Regions from separate parts of the Kitasatospora sp. NPDC059577 genome, predicted to be linked through region 1. Evidence: riboswitches for the same ligand, from Rfam matches in the RefSeq annotation. Region 1 holds a riboswitch; the other holds the start of a gene.
What was found. Region 1 has a riboswitch for glycine ahead of gcvP (aminomethyl-transferring glycine dehydrogenase). Riboswitches for the same ligand answer to the same signal wherever they lie in the genome.
Positions count from the first base shown of each region.

Region 2: it holds a riboswitch for glycine, as region 1 does, so the genes downstream of both, gcvT (glycine cleavage system aminomethyltransferase GcvT) here and gcvP (aminomethyl-transferring glycine dehydrogenase) in region 1, are expected to answer to the same signal.

Region 1 is NZ_JBHWBZ010000061.1:1-4,631, reverse strand. Features, by position in the region: gene gcvP (aminomethyl-transferring glycine dehydrogenase) at 1-2,871, opposite strand, end outside; glycine riboswitch at 3,110-3,213, opposite strand; gene ACFV0O_RS33475 (PRC and DUF2382 domain-containing protein) at 3,365-4,540, shown strand.
Region 2 is NZ_JBHWBZ010000037.1:47,689-58,854, reverse strand. Features, by position in the region: gene ACFV0O_RS25730 (hypothetical protein) at 15-1,814, opposite strand; gene ACFV0O_RS25725 (L-serine ammonia-lyase) at 1,987-3,354, opposite strand; gene glyA (serine hydroxymethyltransferase) at 3,545-4,825, opposite strand; gene gcvH (glycine cleavage system protein GcvH) at 4,910-5,284, opposite strand; gene gcvT (glycine cleavage system aminomethyltransferase GcvT) at 5,387-6,508, opposite strand; glycine riboswitch at 6,739-6,843, opposite strand; gene ACFV0O_RS25705 (enhanced serine sensitivity protein SseB C-terminal domain-containing protein) at 7,074-7,874, shown strand; gene ACFV0O_RS25700 (enhanced serine sensitivity protein SseB C-terminal domain-containing protein) at 7,991-8,947, shown strand; gene ACFV0O_RS25695 (ABC transporter permease) at 9,409-10,398, shown strand; gene ACFV0O_RS25690 (ABC transporter substrate-binding protein) at 10,453-11,166, shown strand, end outside.

The sequences.
Region 1 (4,631 bases):
GGAGCAGACCAGGTTGCGGTCGCCGTACGCGCCGTCGATCCGGCTCACCGGCGGCCAGTACTTGTCCGCCGGGTTCACGCCCGCCGGGAAGACCGCCTCCTGCCGCGAGTAGCCGTGCGCCCAGTCGCCGGCCAGCTCGGCGGCGGTGTGCGGGGCGTTGCGCAGCGGGTTGTCGTCGGCCACCCACTCGCCCGAGCCGACCTTGTCGATCTCGGCCCGAATCTCGATCATCGCGTCGCAGAAGCGGTCGATCTCGTGCAGGTCCTCGGACTCGGTGGGCTCGATCATCAGCGTGCCGGCCACCGGGAAGGACATCGTCGGCGCGTGGAAGCCGTAGTCGATCAGGCGCTTGGCGATGTCGTCCACCGTCACGCCCGTCTCCTTGGTCAGCGGGCGCAGGTCGATGATGCACTCGTGCGCGACCAGCCCGCCCGGGCCGGTGTAGAGCACCGGGAAGTGCGGCGCCAGGCGCTTGGCGATGTAGTTGGCGTTCAGCACCGCGACCTGGGTCGCGTGCTTGAGGCCCTCGCCGCCCATCAGCCGGACGTACGCCCAGGAGATCGGCAGGATCGCCGCCGAGCCCCACGGCGCGGCCGAGATCGGACCGACACCGGTGGCCGGGCCGGCCTCCGACTGCAGCGGGTGGTTCGGCAGGTACGGCGCCAGGTGGGCGCGCACCGCGACCGGGCCGACGCCCGGGCCGCCGCCGCCGTGCGGGATGCAGAAGGTCTTGTGCAGGTTCAGGTGCGAGACGTCCGCGCCGAACTTGCCCGGCTTGGCCAGGCCGACCAGGGCGTTCAGGTTGGCGCCATCCACGTACACCTGGCCGCCGGCCTCGTGCACCATGGCGCAGATCTCGGTGATCTCGGTCTCGTACACGCCGTGGGTCGACGGGTAGGTGACCATCAGCACCGACAGGTTGTCGCGGTGCTGCTCGATCTTGGCCTTCAGGTCCTCGACGTCCACGTCGCCGTCGACCAGGGTCTTCACCACGACGACGCGCATGCCGGCCATCACGGCCGAGGCCGCGTTGGTGCCGTGCGCGGAGGACGGGATCAGGCAGATGTCGCGCTGGGTGTCGCCGTTGGCGTGGTGGTAGGCGCGGACGGCCAGCAGACCGGCCAGCTCGCCCTGCGAACCCGCGTTCGGCTGGATCGAGACGGCGTCGTAGCCGGTCACCTCGACGAGCTGCTGCTCCAGCTGGCGGATCAGGGTCAGGTAGCCCTGGGCCTGCTCGATCGGCGCGAAGGGGTGCAGCTGACCGAACTCCGGCCAGGTCACCGCCTCCATCTCGGTGGTCGCGTTGAGCTTCATGGTGCAGGAGCCCAGCGGGATCATGCCCCGGTCCAGCGCGTAGTCCCGGTCCGACAGGCGGCGCAGGTAGCGCAGCATGGCGGTCTCCGAGCGGTGGCTGTGGAAGACCGGGTGGGTCAGGTACTCGTCCTCGCGCAGCAGCGCGCCCGGCAGCGCGTCGGCGGCCTCGGCGACCTCGACCGCGTCGACGCCGAACGCGGCCCAGACGCCGGCCAGGTGCTCGCGGGTGGTGGTCTCGTCGGTGGAGACGGAGATCCGGTCCTCGCCGTCCTGGTGGACGTTGATGCCGTTGGCGCGGGCGGCGGCGGCGATCTCGGCGGCGCGGCCCGGGACGACCGCGGTGACGGTGTCGAAGAACTCGCCGTGCAGCAGCTCGACGCCGCCGGCCCGCAGGCCCTCGGCGAGGGCCGCGGCGTAGCGGTGGGTGCGGCGGGCGATGTCGGCCAGGCCGTCCGGGCCGTGGTAGACGGCGTACATCGAGGCCATCACGGCGAGCAGCACCTGGGCGGTGCAGATGTTGCTGGTGGCCTTCTCACGGCGGATGTGCTGCTCGCGGGTCTGCAGCGCCAGGCGGTAGGCCCGGTTGCCGTCGGAGTCGACGGAGACGCCGACCAGGCGGCCGGGCAGCGAGCGGGCGTACTCGGCGCGCACCGACAGGTAGCCGGCGTGCGGGCCGCCGAAGCCCATCGGCACGCCGAAGCGCTGCGAGGTGCCGCAGGCGATGTCGGCGCCCAGCGAGCCCGGGGACTTGAGCAGGGTCAGCGCCAGCAGGTCGGCGGCGACGGCGACGATCGCGCCCAGGCCGTGCGCCTGCTCGATCACCGGGGTGAGGTCGCGGACGACACCGGTGGCACCCGGGTACTGCAGCAGCACGCCGAAGACGCCGCGCTCGGCGATCTCGGCCGGGATGCCGTCGGACAGGTCGGCGACGACGACCTCGACACCGGTCGGCTCCGCACGGGTCTGGATCACCGCGGTGGTCTGCGGCAGGGTCTCGGCGTCGACCAGGAAGACACCGCCCTTGACCTTGGTGACGCGGCGGGCCAGGGCCATCGCCTCCGCGGCCGCCGTGCCCTCGTCCAGCAGCGACGACCCGGAGGTCGGCAGGCCGGTCAGGTCGGAGACCAGGGTCTGGAAGTTGAGCAGCGCCTCCAGACGGCCCTGCGAGATCTCCGGCTGGTACGGGGTGTAGGCCGTGTACCAGGCCGGGTTCTCCATGACGTTGCGCAGGATCACCGGCGGCGTGAAGGTGCCGTAGTAGCCCAGGCCGATCATCGGCTGGAGGACCTGGTTGCGGCCGGCCAGCTCGCGCAGCTCGGCGAGGACCTGGGCCTCGGTCCGGCCCGCGGGCAGGTCCAGGCCGGTGATGGAGCGGATCGCCTCGGGCACGGCCGTGGCGGCGAGCTCGTCCAGCGAGCCGTAGCCGACGGACGCCAGCATCTTCTCCTGGGCGGCGGCGTCGGGGCCGATGTGGCGGTTCTCGAAGGGGCTGGCCAGCTCAAGCTCGGTGAGGGTCGAGGCGCCGGTGGGGCGTCCCGCGTTCGGCTGGGCGTTCATGGTGGTCGAGGCCTCCTGGTCACGGACCGGCGGGGGTACGCGCGCCTACCGGCCTTCCTCGCTGCGGAACAGCGAATGAGCCACGGCGGGCGGACCCGTCAGGCCTCCCCCTCTGTCATCGGGACCTGAGAGCTTCGCCCGCACGGCGCGCTGCGGCACGCCGTCGGCTTGCACCGTCGGTGAGGGTGGTGATCGCCGGCTTCCGTGCCGACGCTCCTGCCCTGCTTTCCAGAGTGACCTACCCCACACGGTACGGATGCCTGAGAGATTCCGGGGAGGAGTTGCTCCTTCGGCGCCCCGACCAGCGGTTTTCGCGGTCGGAGACTCTCCCGAGCGGGCTCTGCGGTCGCCGCCCAGGGTACCAGCGGGAGGCCATCCGATCACGGGTGCTTCCCGTCACCCCGGGTCTACGCGCGTCCCCCGGACGGCCCAGCCCGCAGCCCGTCCGGCGCACCCCGGTCGCGCCCGCCCGATTCATGGCATTTGGTGTGGAGTGGCGGACGGGACGGGCGCTCCTGCCGCCTTCCTGCGGGAGTTCCGCTGGCTCAGCGCACTGGAGGAAAGCGTGCAGACCGACATCGACCCCAGGGACCTCATCGGCCACAAGGCGGTCGACCGCAACGGAGACAAGATCGGCACGGTCGACGAGGTGTACCTGGACGACGCCACCGGCCAGCCCGAATGGGCCGCCGTCCGGACCGGCATCTTCGGCCGGGACGCCTTCGTCCCGCTCACCACGAGCGAGTTCTCCGGCGACGAGCTCCGGGTGCCGTACGACAAGTCACTGGTCAAGGAGTCCCCGGACTTCGGCGTGGGCCAGCACCTGTCCCCCGCCCAGGAGCTCCAGCTGTACCGCTACTACGGCCTCGATACCCCGGTGGACGACCACCCGGCCGGCGAGGACAGCGGCCGGACCGCGCAGTCCGACCACGACTTCGGCACCACGACGGCCGTCCCGGCGGCCGCGACCGCCGCGGCCGTCACCAAGCCGCACGCCCTCCGCTCCCCCGAGCCCGCCCCGGCCGCCAACGGCACCAGCACCGCCACGGAGGACAGCGTGCGCACCCTCAGCACCCCCGCGCCCGCCGCCACGCCCGCGGCGGCCGCGACACGCGCACCCATCGTCGAGCCCAAGCCGCAGTCCGCCCCGATGCCCACCCCGACGTCCGCCCCGACGTCCGCCGCCCCCGCGTCCGGCGCGGGCGCCGCCTCCCGCAACGAGCCGGTGGAGATCACCTGCCGCGAGGAGCGGCTGGACATCACCACCGAATGGCACACGGTGGGCACCGCGAAGCTGCGCAAGTACGTGACGAGCGAGCAGATCGAGCGCCGCGTCCCGGTGGTCCGCGAACGCGTCCGGGTCGAGCGGATGCCGGTCGGCGAGGCCGAGCGCGCCTCGCTCACCGAGAAGGAGATCGCCGAGGTCGTCGAGGAGGTCACCCTCCGCGGGGAACGCCCGGTGGTCCGCAAGTACCTCACCCCCATCGAACGCGTCCGCCTCGTCGTCGAGCGCTACACCGCCGAGGAGGTGATCCGGGACGAACTCCGTCGCGAACACGTCGAAGTCCACGACAACACCACGCCTCCTGCCGCCGCCACGCCACCTCCGTCGACGACCACCCCGGCACCGGAGAACTCCCGCCCCTCGGCCCTGCGCCCCCTCGTCTGACCCCACCCACACACAAGGGCCCCGACCACCCCTGGTCGGGGCCCTCCCCCATGCCCCGGCCCCTCAAGCCCCGACCCCCCTCGCCCACAAC
Region 2 (11,166 bases), on a different contig from region 1:
GGTCCGGACAGGACCTAGGAGGGCTTGCCGCCGGACGGCGGGGCCTCCGGGGCGCCGGACCGGGCCGTGCCCCCGTTGGTGGCGACGGCGCCGCCGCTCATCGAGCCGATGTGGATCCCGCCCTCCATCACCTGGATCACGTTCTGCTCGAAGCGGTCGGTCTCGTACCCGGCCTGCTCCAAGGCGACCCGCAGACCCCCGATGATCCGCTCCTCGATCGACTTCACGTACCGCCTGACGTCCAGCTCCTGGAAGATCGAGACGGCCGGTGAAGTGGCGGCCTCACGCAGCGAGACCACCGGGCGGGCGGCCACGGCCGCCGGTTCGTCGTCGGCGGCCGACCCGCCCGTCGCCCGCCCGCCGCCCGGCCGCAGCAGCGCGCGGAGGGCGGCCGGCCCGGCGGTGAACGCGGACATCGCCGAACCGCGGCGGCCCGCCCGGGTGCCCTGCTGGGCCACCGCGTCCGCCAGCAGTTCGTAGTCGCGCCGGATCGGTCCGAGCACGTGCGGGACGACCTCGACCATCAGCAGGTTCCCCTGGGTGTGCACCCGCAACTGCAGGGTCGTCACCACCTGTTCGTCCCAGGCGCCGACCCGGACGCGCAGGAAGTGCCGACGGCGTTCGCCGCCCTCGTCCACCGCCTCGGCGATGTGCCTGTCGATCTCCGCCTCCGCGCGCGACACCTCGCGGCGCGCCGGACCGTACGGGAGGTAGACGACGTGTGTGATCTCCAGGTCCTTCAGCCGGTCCAGGCTGGACTCGGCGGCGGCCTGCCGCAGCTCGGCCAGGCGCGGGGTGACCAGTTCGAGGACGGTCCGGGCGGTGAGGCCGCCCCCGGGGGCCACCGGGCCGGTCCCGCGGCGCTTCAGCTCCAGGGTGAACGACCAGACCTTGAAGGGGAATCCGGCGCCGAGGAAGGGGTCGGCCGGGTCGTAGACGATGAGCGGCGAGTGCTGTTCGGCGGCGATCGCCCGCCACAGCTCCCGGTAGCGCGGCCGGTCGGGCAGGCGGCGCGGATGCTGCGGGAACGCGGTGCGGGTCAGCTCGCTCCGGATGACCTGGGCGATCCTCAGCCGGTGCAGGCCCACCGTGGCCGCGAGTGCCAGCGGGAACAGCGTGCCCTCCCAGACCCCTTCCTTCAGCGTGAGCAGGGCCAGCGTCCAGTAGAGGACCTGGGCGATCACGGCGAGGGCGGAGAGGAACCCGCCGGCCGTGCGCCGGACGTCGGACGGCCGGGTGCCGGCGGACGAGGCGGGGGCGTACAGCGCGTGCTGCCGGACGTCCGCGGGCTTGGCGTACCAGGACAGCAGGCAGACCACGGCGTAGAGGACGGGGAAGGTGGCCGTGAACGGCGGCATGTACTGGGAGATCGCGGCGAACACGGTGTCGGCCGTCGACTCACTGCCGTACGGACCCCCGTCGTACCCGTGGGTCAGCCCGTTCGCGTACTCCCTCCAGTAGCTGCCGTCCGGCGGGTTCCGGATCAGCGGCCAGTAGACGGTGCAGAAGAAGCCGAGCCAGACCGTGGCGAGCGCCGCGCCGGTGCGGACCTCCAGGGCCCGGGCCCGGAGGGCGTGCGCGAGGACGGTGACCAGGTCGAAGCCGAGCGACGGCGGGACGGAGCGTTCGTCGTGCTCGACCAGTTCGCCGATGACGCGCCGGCGGTAGTCCGGGTCGAGGTAGACGCCGGCGCAGAGCAGCCGGGTGGCCTCGGACGTCGCGTACGGTGACGTCGGTGGTGGTGGTGGTCCGTCGGGCGGTGGGAACGGTGCGGGCGGCTCGTCGGGCCGCACCGGCCCGGGCTGGAAGGTCATCCGCCTCCCCCTCTGGCGTGAACCGACTGGCCGTGATTATGGACCTCCTGACGGACCGTCGGCCAGTAAAAAAGCGCACGGGAATCGCGAAGGCCCCCGGGCGGAGGGGATCTCCGCCCGGGGGCCGGGGCGCGCCGGACCGGTGTACAGTCCGTGACCGGTCAGTTCGGGGTCAGCACTCGATGACGTTCACGGCGAGGCCGCCGCGCGAGGTCTCCTTGTACTTGATCTTCATGTCGGCGCCGGTCTCCTTCATCGTCTTGATCGCCTTGTCCAGCGAGACGTGGTGCCGGCCGTCGCCGCGCAGCGCCATCCGGGCCGCGGTGACGGCCTTGACCGACGCCATGCCGTTGCGCTCGATGCAGGGGATCTGGACCAGGCCGCCGACCGGGTCGCAGGTGAGGCCGAGGTTGTGCTCGATTCCGATCTCGGCGGCGTTCTCGACCTGCTCGGGGGTGCCGCCGAGGACCTCGGCGAGGCCGCCCGCGGCCATCGAGCAGGCGGAGCCGACCTCGCCCTGGCAGCCGACCTCGGCGCCGGAGATGGAGGCGTTCTCCTTGAACAGCATGCCGATGGCGCCGGCCGCGAGCAGGAAGCGGACGATGCCGTCGTCGTCGGCGCCCGGGATGAAGTTCAGGTAGTAGTGCAGTACGGCCGGGATGATGCCCGCCGCGCCGTTGGTCGGCGCGGTGACCACCCGGCGGCCGGAGGCGTTCTCCTCGTTGACCGCCATCGCGTAGAGGGTCACCCACTCCATCGCGTTGGCCGGGCCGATGCCCTCGGCGCGCAGCGTCCGGGCCGCCGCGGCGGCCCGGCGGCGGACCTTGAGACCGCCCGGCAGGATGCCCTCGCGGGTCATGCCGGCCCGCACGCACTCCTGCATCACGGACCAGATCTCCAGCAGTCCGGTGCGGATCTCCTCCTCGCTGCGCCAGGCCTTCTCGTTCTCCAGCATCAGGCCGGAGATGGACAGGCCGGTCTCCCGGCTGAGCCGGAGCAGTTCGTCACCGGTGCGGAAGGGGTACTTCAGCGCGGTGTCGTCGGGCTTGACCCGGTCGGCGCCGATCGCGTCCTCGTCGACGACGAAGCCGCCGCCGACCGAGTAGTAGGTCTTCTCCAGCAGCGTGGAGCCGTCCGCCGCGAACGCCCAGAGGGTCATGCCGTTGGCGTGGTACGGCAGCGAGCGGCGGCGGTGCAGGACCAGCTGGTTGGCCGGGTCGAAGTCGATGGAGTGCTCGCCGAGCAGGTTGATCTTCTTCTCGGCGGTGATCCGCTCGACGTCCTTGTCGGCCTGGTCGACGTCGACGGTGCGGGGGGAGTGGTTCTCCAGGCCCAGCAGGACGGCCTTGGGCGTGCCGTGGCCGTGACCGGTGGCGCCCAGGGAGCCGTACAGCTCGGCGCGCACGCCGGTCACCTGGGTCAGCAGGCCTTCGGTCCGCAGTCGGCGGGCGAACATCCGGGCGGCGCGCATCGGGCCCACGGTGTGGGAGCTCGACGGGCCGATGCCGATGGAGAAGAGGTCGAAGACGCTGATGGCCACGGGGGACGTCCTTGTCTGGTCTCGTGGAAGGACTTGCTGGCATGGGGGCACAGGACGGGGCACCCCGCACTGTCCAGTGTGCGGGGTGCCCCGGGGTGCCACGTACGCGGGAGGGGTGAGCCCGGTCACCTACCGGCCGGTCACCTGCCGGCCGGTGGGCCTGCCGGCGGGTCGCCCCGCCCGCCGGTACCTACTCCTGGTTGGCCAGGGTCGGGTACAGCGGGTACTTCTCGGCCAGCGCGGTGACGCGGGCCTTCAGGGCGTCGGCGACGGTCTCGTCGAAGGCGGGCTTGAGCGCCTCGGCGATGATGTCGGCGACCTCGCGGAAGTCCTCGGCCTGGAAGCCGCGGGTGGCCAGGGCCGGGGTGCCGATCCGCAGGCCCGAGGTGACCATCGGCGGGCGCGGGTCGTTCGGGATGGCGTTGCGGTTGACGGTGATGCCGACCTCGTGCAGGCGGTCCTCGGCCTGCTGGCCGTCGAGCTGGCTGTTGCGCAGGTCGACCAGGACCAGGTGGACGTCGGTGCCACCGGACAGGACGGACGCGCCGGCCTCGGCGACGTCGGCCTGCAGCAGGCGCTCGGCCAGGATCCGGGCGCCGTCCAGGGTGCGCTGCTGGCGCTCCTTGAACTCCTCGGAGGCCGCGACCTTGAAGGCGACCGCCTTGCCGGCGATCACGTGCTCCAGCGGGCCGCCCTGCTGGCCGGGGAAGACCGCGGAGTTGATCTTCTTGGCGTACTCGGCCTTGGACAGGATGACGCCGCCGCGCGGGCCGCCCAGGGTCTTGTGGGTGGTGGTGGTGACCACGTCCGCGTAGGGCACCGGGTTCGGGTGCAGCCCGGCGGCCACCAGGCCGGCGAAGTGCGCCATGTCCACCATGAGCAGCGCGCCGACCTCGTCGGCGACCCGGCGGAACGCGGCGAAGTCCAGCTGGCGCGGGTAGGCGGACCAGCCCGCGATGATCAGCTTCGGCTGGTGCTCCTTGGCGAGGCGCTCGACCTCGGCCATGTCGACCTGGCCGGTCTTCTCGTCGACGTGGTACGCGGCCACGTTGTAGAGCTTGCCGGAGAAGTTGATCTTCATGCCGTGGGTCAGGTGACCACCGTGGGCCAGGCTCAGGCCCAGGATGGTGTCGCCCGGCTGGATCAGCGCGAACATCGCGGCGGCGTTGGCCTGCGCACCGGAGTGCGGCTGGACGTTGGCGTGCTCGGCGCCGAACAGGGCCTTGATGCGGTCGATCGCGATCTGCTCGACCACGTCGACGTGCTCGCAGCCGCCGTAGTAGCGACGGCCGGGGTAGCCCTCGGCGTACTTGTTGGTGAGCACCGAGCCCTGGGCCTCCATGACCGCCACCGGGGCGAAGTTCTCGGAGGCGATCATCTCCAGGGTGGTCTGCTGGCGGTGCAGCTCGGCGTCGACCGCGGCGGCGATCTCCGGGTCGAGGGCGTGCAGGGACTGGTTGAGAACCGTCATGGTGTGTTCTTCCCGGTGGAGGAGGAAAGGGGGCCCCGGTGGGGGCGGGCCGACGCGTGGGCGGCCCGCCCGGTCACGAACGGGTCAGGCCTTGATGAAGGCGTTGTACTCGTCCGCGGTGAGCAGCTTGCCGGTGGACGCGACGCGCACCTTGAACAGCCAGCCGCCCTCGAACGGGGCGCTGTTGACCAGACCGTTGTCGTCCAGGACGTCCTGGTTGACCTCGGTGACCTCACCGGTCACCGGCGAGTACAGGTCGCTGACCGACTTGGTGGACTCCAGCTCGCCGCAGGTCTCGCCGGCGGTCACCTCGTCGCCGACCTCGGGCAGCTGCACGTAGACGATGTCACCGAGAGCGTCGGCGGCGTGCTGCGTGATGCCGATGGTGGAGACGCCGTCCTCGGCGTCGGTCAGCCACTCGTGCTCTTCGGTGTACTTCAGGTGCGAGGGGTTGCTCATGGCGTCATTCTCCAGGATGGGAAGCGGGTACGACGAAGCGGGCCGCCGCGCGGAAAGCTTCGACGTGCGGGTACGGGGAAAGGGGACGGTCGGCGGGGTCGCTCAGCGGGCGCGCTTGTAGAACGGCAGCGCCACGACCCGGACCGGCTCGTGCTTGCCGCGCACGTCCACCGCGACGGTGGTGCCGGGGGCGGCGTGGGCCGCGTCGACGTAGGCCATCGCGATCGGCTGCCCCAGCGTCGGGGACGGCGCACCGGAGGTGATCCGGCCGATCGGGGTACCGTCGGCGGAGACCACGGTGTACTCGGCGCGCGGGACGCGCTTGCCGTCGGAGACCAGGCCGACCAGCACCTTCGGCGGGTTGGTCTCGGCCGCGGCGGCGGCCTGCTCCAGCGCCTTGCGGCCGATGAAGGCGCCCTCGTTGGTGGTCTTGTCGAAGCGGACGACCCGGCCCAGGCCCGCGTCGAACGGGGTGAGGTCGGTGGACAGCTCGTGCCCGTACAGCGGCATGCCCGCCTCCAGGCGCAGCGTGTCGCGGCAGGACAGACCGCACGGGACCAGGCCGCGGCCCTCGCCGGCGGTGGTCAGCGCCTGCCAGATCTCCTCGGCGTCGACCGGGTGGCAGAAGACCTCGAAGCCGTCCTCGCCGGTGTAGCCGGTGCGGGCCAGCAGCACGTCGCGGCCGGCCACCCGGGCCGGGAGGATCGCGTAGTACTTGAGGCCGGGCAGGTCGGCCTCGGTGGTGTCGGCCAGGATCGCGGTGGCCTCCGGGCCCTGGACGGCGATCAGCGCGTAGGTGTCGCGGTCGTCGGTGACGACGGCGTCGAAGCCCTTGGCGCGGGCGATCAGCTCGTCGAGGACCAGCTGGGCGTTGGAGGCGTTGGCGACGACCAGGAAGGCGTCCTCGCGCAGGCGGTAGACGATCAGGTCGTCCAGGATGCCGCCGTCCTCGGCGCAGATCATGGTGTAGCGGGCGCGCAGCACGCCCAGCGCGGAGACGAAGCCGACCAGCGCGTGGTCCAGCATCTCGCCGGCCTGGGGGCCGGTGACGGTGATCTCGCCCATGTGGGAGAGGTCGAACAGACCGGCCTTGGTGCGGACGGCGAGGTGCTCCTCGCGCTCGCTGCCGTAGCGCAGCGGCATGTCCCAGCCGGCGAAGTCGGTCATGGTCGCGCCGAGGGCGCGGTGCAGCGCGTCGAGCGCGGTCAGGCGGAGGGACGACATGGCCAGGAACTCCTCGGTCGGGGCACTCAGGGGTGCACGCGCCGGACCGGACCCGCTCGGGGACCGACCCTGCGCGCGGGCATGCGGCGGCGTGGGTCTCCCCATCTGTCGTCGAACCTGAGAGCTTCACCGCACGCCGGCCCGCAGCTGATTCCAGCTTGGGGGACAGCATGGCGGCTTGCACCGTGGGTGGGCGTACGACAGGGCCGTGCGCCGCTTTCCAGATGTGCCTAACCCGTGCGGTAGGGGGGCCTGAGAGATTCCGGGGAGGACTTGCTCCTTCGGCGCCGGCCGTACCGCTGCTGCGGCACTCCGGGCTCTCCCGCGCGGGTTCGAGCGGCCGGTATGGAGTTGTGGGGCCCGCGGCGCATGCCGTCGGACGCGCACATCATGGCACGTCCCGGGCGAGGAAGGGAGGGGGGACCCGGTCACACGGCGGCCGCGCGCCCGGGCGGACCGCACCCGCCCGAACACGTGCCCCCGTCCCCCCTGCCCCGGGCCCTAGACTGCTCCGCGTCGGCGCAGCAGAGGGCGGCCGACCGGCAGAGGGCGGAGTCGGCGGCGCATGGGGTACCCGGTGGAGCAGCAGCAGGGGTGGGGCGGTCCTGAGGGCGCGCCGGCGGGCGGTACGTGGCCGGCCAACGAGCTGGAGCAGGTACTGACCGCGGCCCTGGGTGACCCGGGCGCGACGCCGCGGGTGATCGAGGTGCTGGCCCGCAGCCAGGTGTGGGTGCCGCTGCCCGCGGGAGCGGACCCGCAGGGGCAGTCGCTGGACCTGCCGACCGTCGAGCTGGCCGGTGAACCGTACGTGCCGGTGTTCTCCTCGCAGGAGGTGTTCCTGCAGCAGGCGCCGGGGATGGCCTTCGCGATCGCGCCGGTCTGGGAGTTCGCCCGCGGACTGCCGCTGGGCGTGGGGATCGCGGTGAACCCGGAGGCGGCGGTGGGCATCCCGGTGCCGCCGGAGGGCGTGGCCGAGCTGCGGCGCGGTCCGCGCGAGGACCGCTGGGAGGGCGCCGAGGATCCGGCGCCGACCGGCGGCCGGGTCGCGCTGCGCGAGCCGGTGCCGGGCGAGGACCCGGAGCACTTCCTGGCCGCCTGCCGGGCCGAACTGTCGGCCCTCCCCGGAGTGTTGACCGCCCGCAGGGCGCTGGCCAGCATCGAGGGCGAGCCCACCGTGATGTTCGTGGGCGTCCAGTTGGATCCGGCGGCCCCGGCCGACCCGGCCGCGGTGAACGACGCGCTCGGCCGAGCGCTGGGAACCGCGCCGCTGCCGGGCGGCGTCCACCTCGTACTGCTCGACCTCGCCGACGACCCGGTGGTCGAGTGGCTGCTCACCCGGGTACTGCCTTTCTACACGCGGGTGTGAGCGGCTTCGTATCACAGGCACGTCGCCGTGGCGGTGGCCGGTGCCGCGCCATAGGGTGCGTGCAGACGGCCGACGGGCCGGCGGGTTCGAGGAAAGAGGCGCGGCGAGGTGGGCGCATGAGTGCGGGAACGGGAGCGGGCGGGGTGCCGGGGCCCTGGAGCCACCAGGCACCGGCCGGGCGCCCGGGAGCGGATCCCGGCGTGTTGGAGCACGCCCTGCGCGAGGTCGCGCCGGAGCGCTACGACGCGTACGAGCGACTGCTGCACGCGCTGGCGGACGGCCGGGTCTGGATGCTGCTCTGGCACGGCACGCCGGGCAGCCCGGACGCGCAGTACGGGAACATGGAGATCAGCGGCCACGGTTACGCGCCGGCCGTCACCTCGCCCGAGCAACTGGCCGCCTCCGGCTGGGCGCGGGCCCACGAGGTCATCTCCGGCCCGGAGATCGCCGCCTCGCTGTACCGCACCCGCTGGGGCCTGTGGCTGAACCCGCACGCGCCCGGCGGCGGCGTCGGCGTGCCCTGGGCCGATCTGCGGCGGGTCGCCGCGGGCCTGGACCGGCTGCCCGCCGGGCCGCTGAAACTGAGCGAGCCGCAGCTGAACGCCCCGCAGTTCTTCGCGTTGCTGGAGCGGCAGGCCGCCGAGGTGCGCGCGGTCCGGGCGCTGCGCCGGGCCTGGGTGCAGCCGGCGGTGGGGGAGCCCTACCTGGCGATCGGCCTGGACCTGTACGAGAGTTCGCCGCCCGCGGTGGAGGCGGTGCGTGCGCTGATGCAGCGGGCGATCGCGGTGGCCCCGGAGGGGCTCGCGGTGTCCACGGTGGCGATGTCGGACGAGTACGACCCGGTGGCGCTGTGGATGCGCGCCAACGCGCGGCCGTTCTTCGACCGGGAGGCCGGCCGCCCGGCGACCGGTCCGTACCCGCCGGTGCCGCCGCCCGCGTACCCGGGGCCGTCGATGCCCGGGCAGCCGACGCCCGGGTGGGCGTACGGCACGCAGCCGCCCGCGCAGGGCTGGCAGCAGCAGCCCCAGCAGCAACAGCCCCAGCGGCCGTGGCCCGGTTACCCCGGGCGCTGATTGCCACCACCGTTTCTCGCCGTAATCTCCACCGCGAAGCCGACTTGATTGTCCGTCAAGTCGGCTTCGATGCTTTCCGGACGAATTTCCGGATTGGGCGTCCGGTCATCTTGACATGCCTGTTACAGCCATGTGAAGAGGGTTATGCCGGAGATCGTGGAGGTGCATGCCTGCAGATCACAGTTGGGCATCTGTCGGTTGTCAGGTCTGGCGTAAGCCAGTTCGCATGGCAGAGAGTTCTGCGCAACGCACCGCGCGTACTGGAACCCCACAAAGGTGATCGCGCACGCCGACCCGCTTGTCCACGCGAAGCCCATCCCGCGTGTGGCAGTGCCCGTGCACGACGCACTGCCGCGAACACCCGCTCCTCCTAGCACCTTTCGCACGTCCGCAGCCGCACCGCCGAAGCCGGCGACCGGCACCCGTGGGCCGGCCACCGTCGGCGAGGGGACCAACTGACCATGACCGCATCCGTGACCACCGCCGGGAACGAGCCGGAGGCAGCAGCCGCCGAGAGCCCGGCCAAGAAGATCGAGGGCCGCTCCCTCGGCCAGATCGCCTGGACCCGCTTCAAGCGGGACAAGGCCGCCGTCATCGGCGGCGCCGTGGTGATCCTGCTGATCCTGCTCGCCGTGCTGGCCAAGCCGATCGAGTCGATGTTCGGGCTCGACCCGGACGCCCTCCACCAGGACCTGCTGGACGCCGACCTCGGCGGCCTGCCGTTCGGTGACTGGGGAGGCATGAGCTGGGACCACCCGCTCGGGGTCGACCCGCTGCAGGGCCGTGACCTGCTCACCCGCGTGATCGAGGGCTCCTGGGTCTCCCTGCTGGTCGCGTTCGGCGCGACCGTGCTGTCCAACACCATCGGCACCGTGCTCGGCATCATGGCCGGCTACTACGGCGGCTGGGTGGACACGTTGATCAGCCGCGTCATGGACGTCTTCCTCGCCTTCCCGCTGCTGCTGTTCGCGATCGCGATCTCGACCTCGCTGCAGGGCGGTGCGTTCGGCCTGCACGGCCTCCCGCTGCACATCCTGGTGCTGATCTTCGTGATCGGCTTCTTCAACTGGCCCTACATGGGCCGGATCGTGCGCGGACAGACCCTCTCGCTGCGCGAGCGCGAGTTCGTCCACGCAGCTCGCTCCCTCGGCGCCCGCGGACCGTTCATCCTGTTCAAGGAACTGCTGCCCAACCTGGTCGGTCCGATCCTGGTCTACTCGACCCTGCTGATCCCGACCAACATCCTCTTCGAGGCCGGGCTGAGCTTCCTCGGCGTGGGCATCCAGCCCCCGCAAGCCTCCTGGGGCGGAATGCTCCAGGACGCGATCCGGTACTACCAGGTGGACCCCCAGTACATGGTGGTCCCCGGTCTGGCGATCTTCATCACCGTGCTCGCCTTCAACCTGCTCGGCGACGGGCTGCGCGACGCCCTCGATCCCAAGAGCAACTGACTCCGCGTCAGGACCCTCCACCGTCTCCACATCCTCAAGGGGTTGATCTTTCCCATGCGTAGGTCCCGTACCGTCGCCCTGACCGCGGCGGCCGCCGCCGCGGTCCTGGTCGTGACCGGTTGTTCCAGCTCGTCGAAGAGCGGCGACGCCTCCTCCTCGTCCACTTCGGGCGGCGGCGGCGGCGCCAACGCGGCCACCAAGAACATCGTGAACGCCTCGGACAAGAAGGGCGGGACGGTCACCTTCGAGATGAAGGGCACCCCGGACTCGCTCGACCCGGGCAACACGTACTACGCGTACATCTACAACTTCTCGCGGCTGTACGCCCGTCCGCTCACCACGTTCAACCCGGCCGCCGGCGAGGAGGGCAACAAGCTCGTCCCGGACCTCGCCGAGTCGATGGGCCAGCCCAGCGCGGACGGCCTGACCTGGACGTACAAGATCCGCAAGGGCCTGAAGTACGACGACGGCACCCCGATCACCTCGAAGGACGTCAAGTACGCCGTCGAGCGCTCCAACTTCGCGCCGGACGTGAACTCCAACGGCCCGACGTACTTCCACGACCTGCTGGTCGACAACGACACGCCGTACGCCGGTCCGTACAAGGACAAGGCCGGCGGTCTGAACTCGATCGAGACGCCGGACGACACCACGATCGTCTTCCACCTGAAGCACCCGTTCGCGGACTTCGACTACCTGGTCAGCGCCCCGCAGACCGCGCCGGTCCCGCAGGCCAAGGACACCGGTGCCGACTACGTGAAGCACATC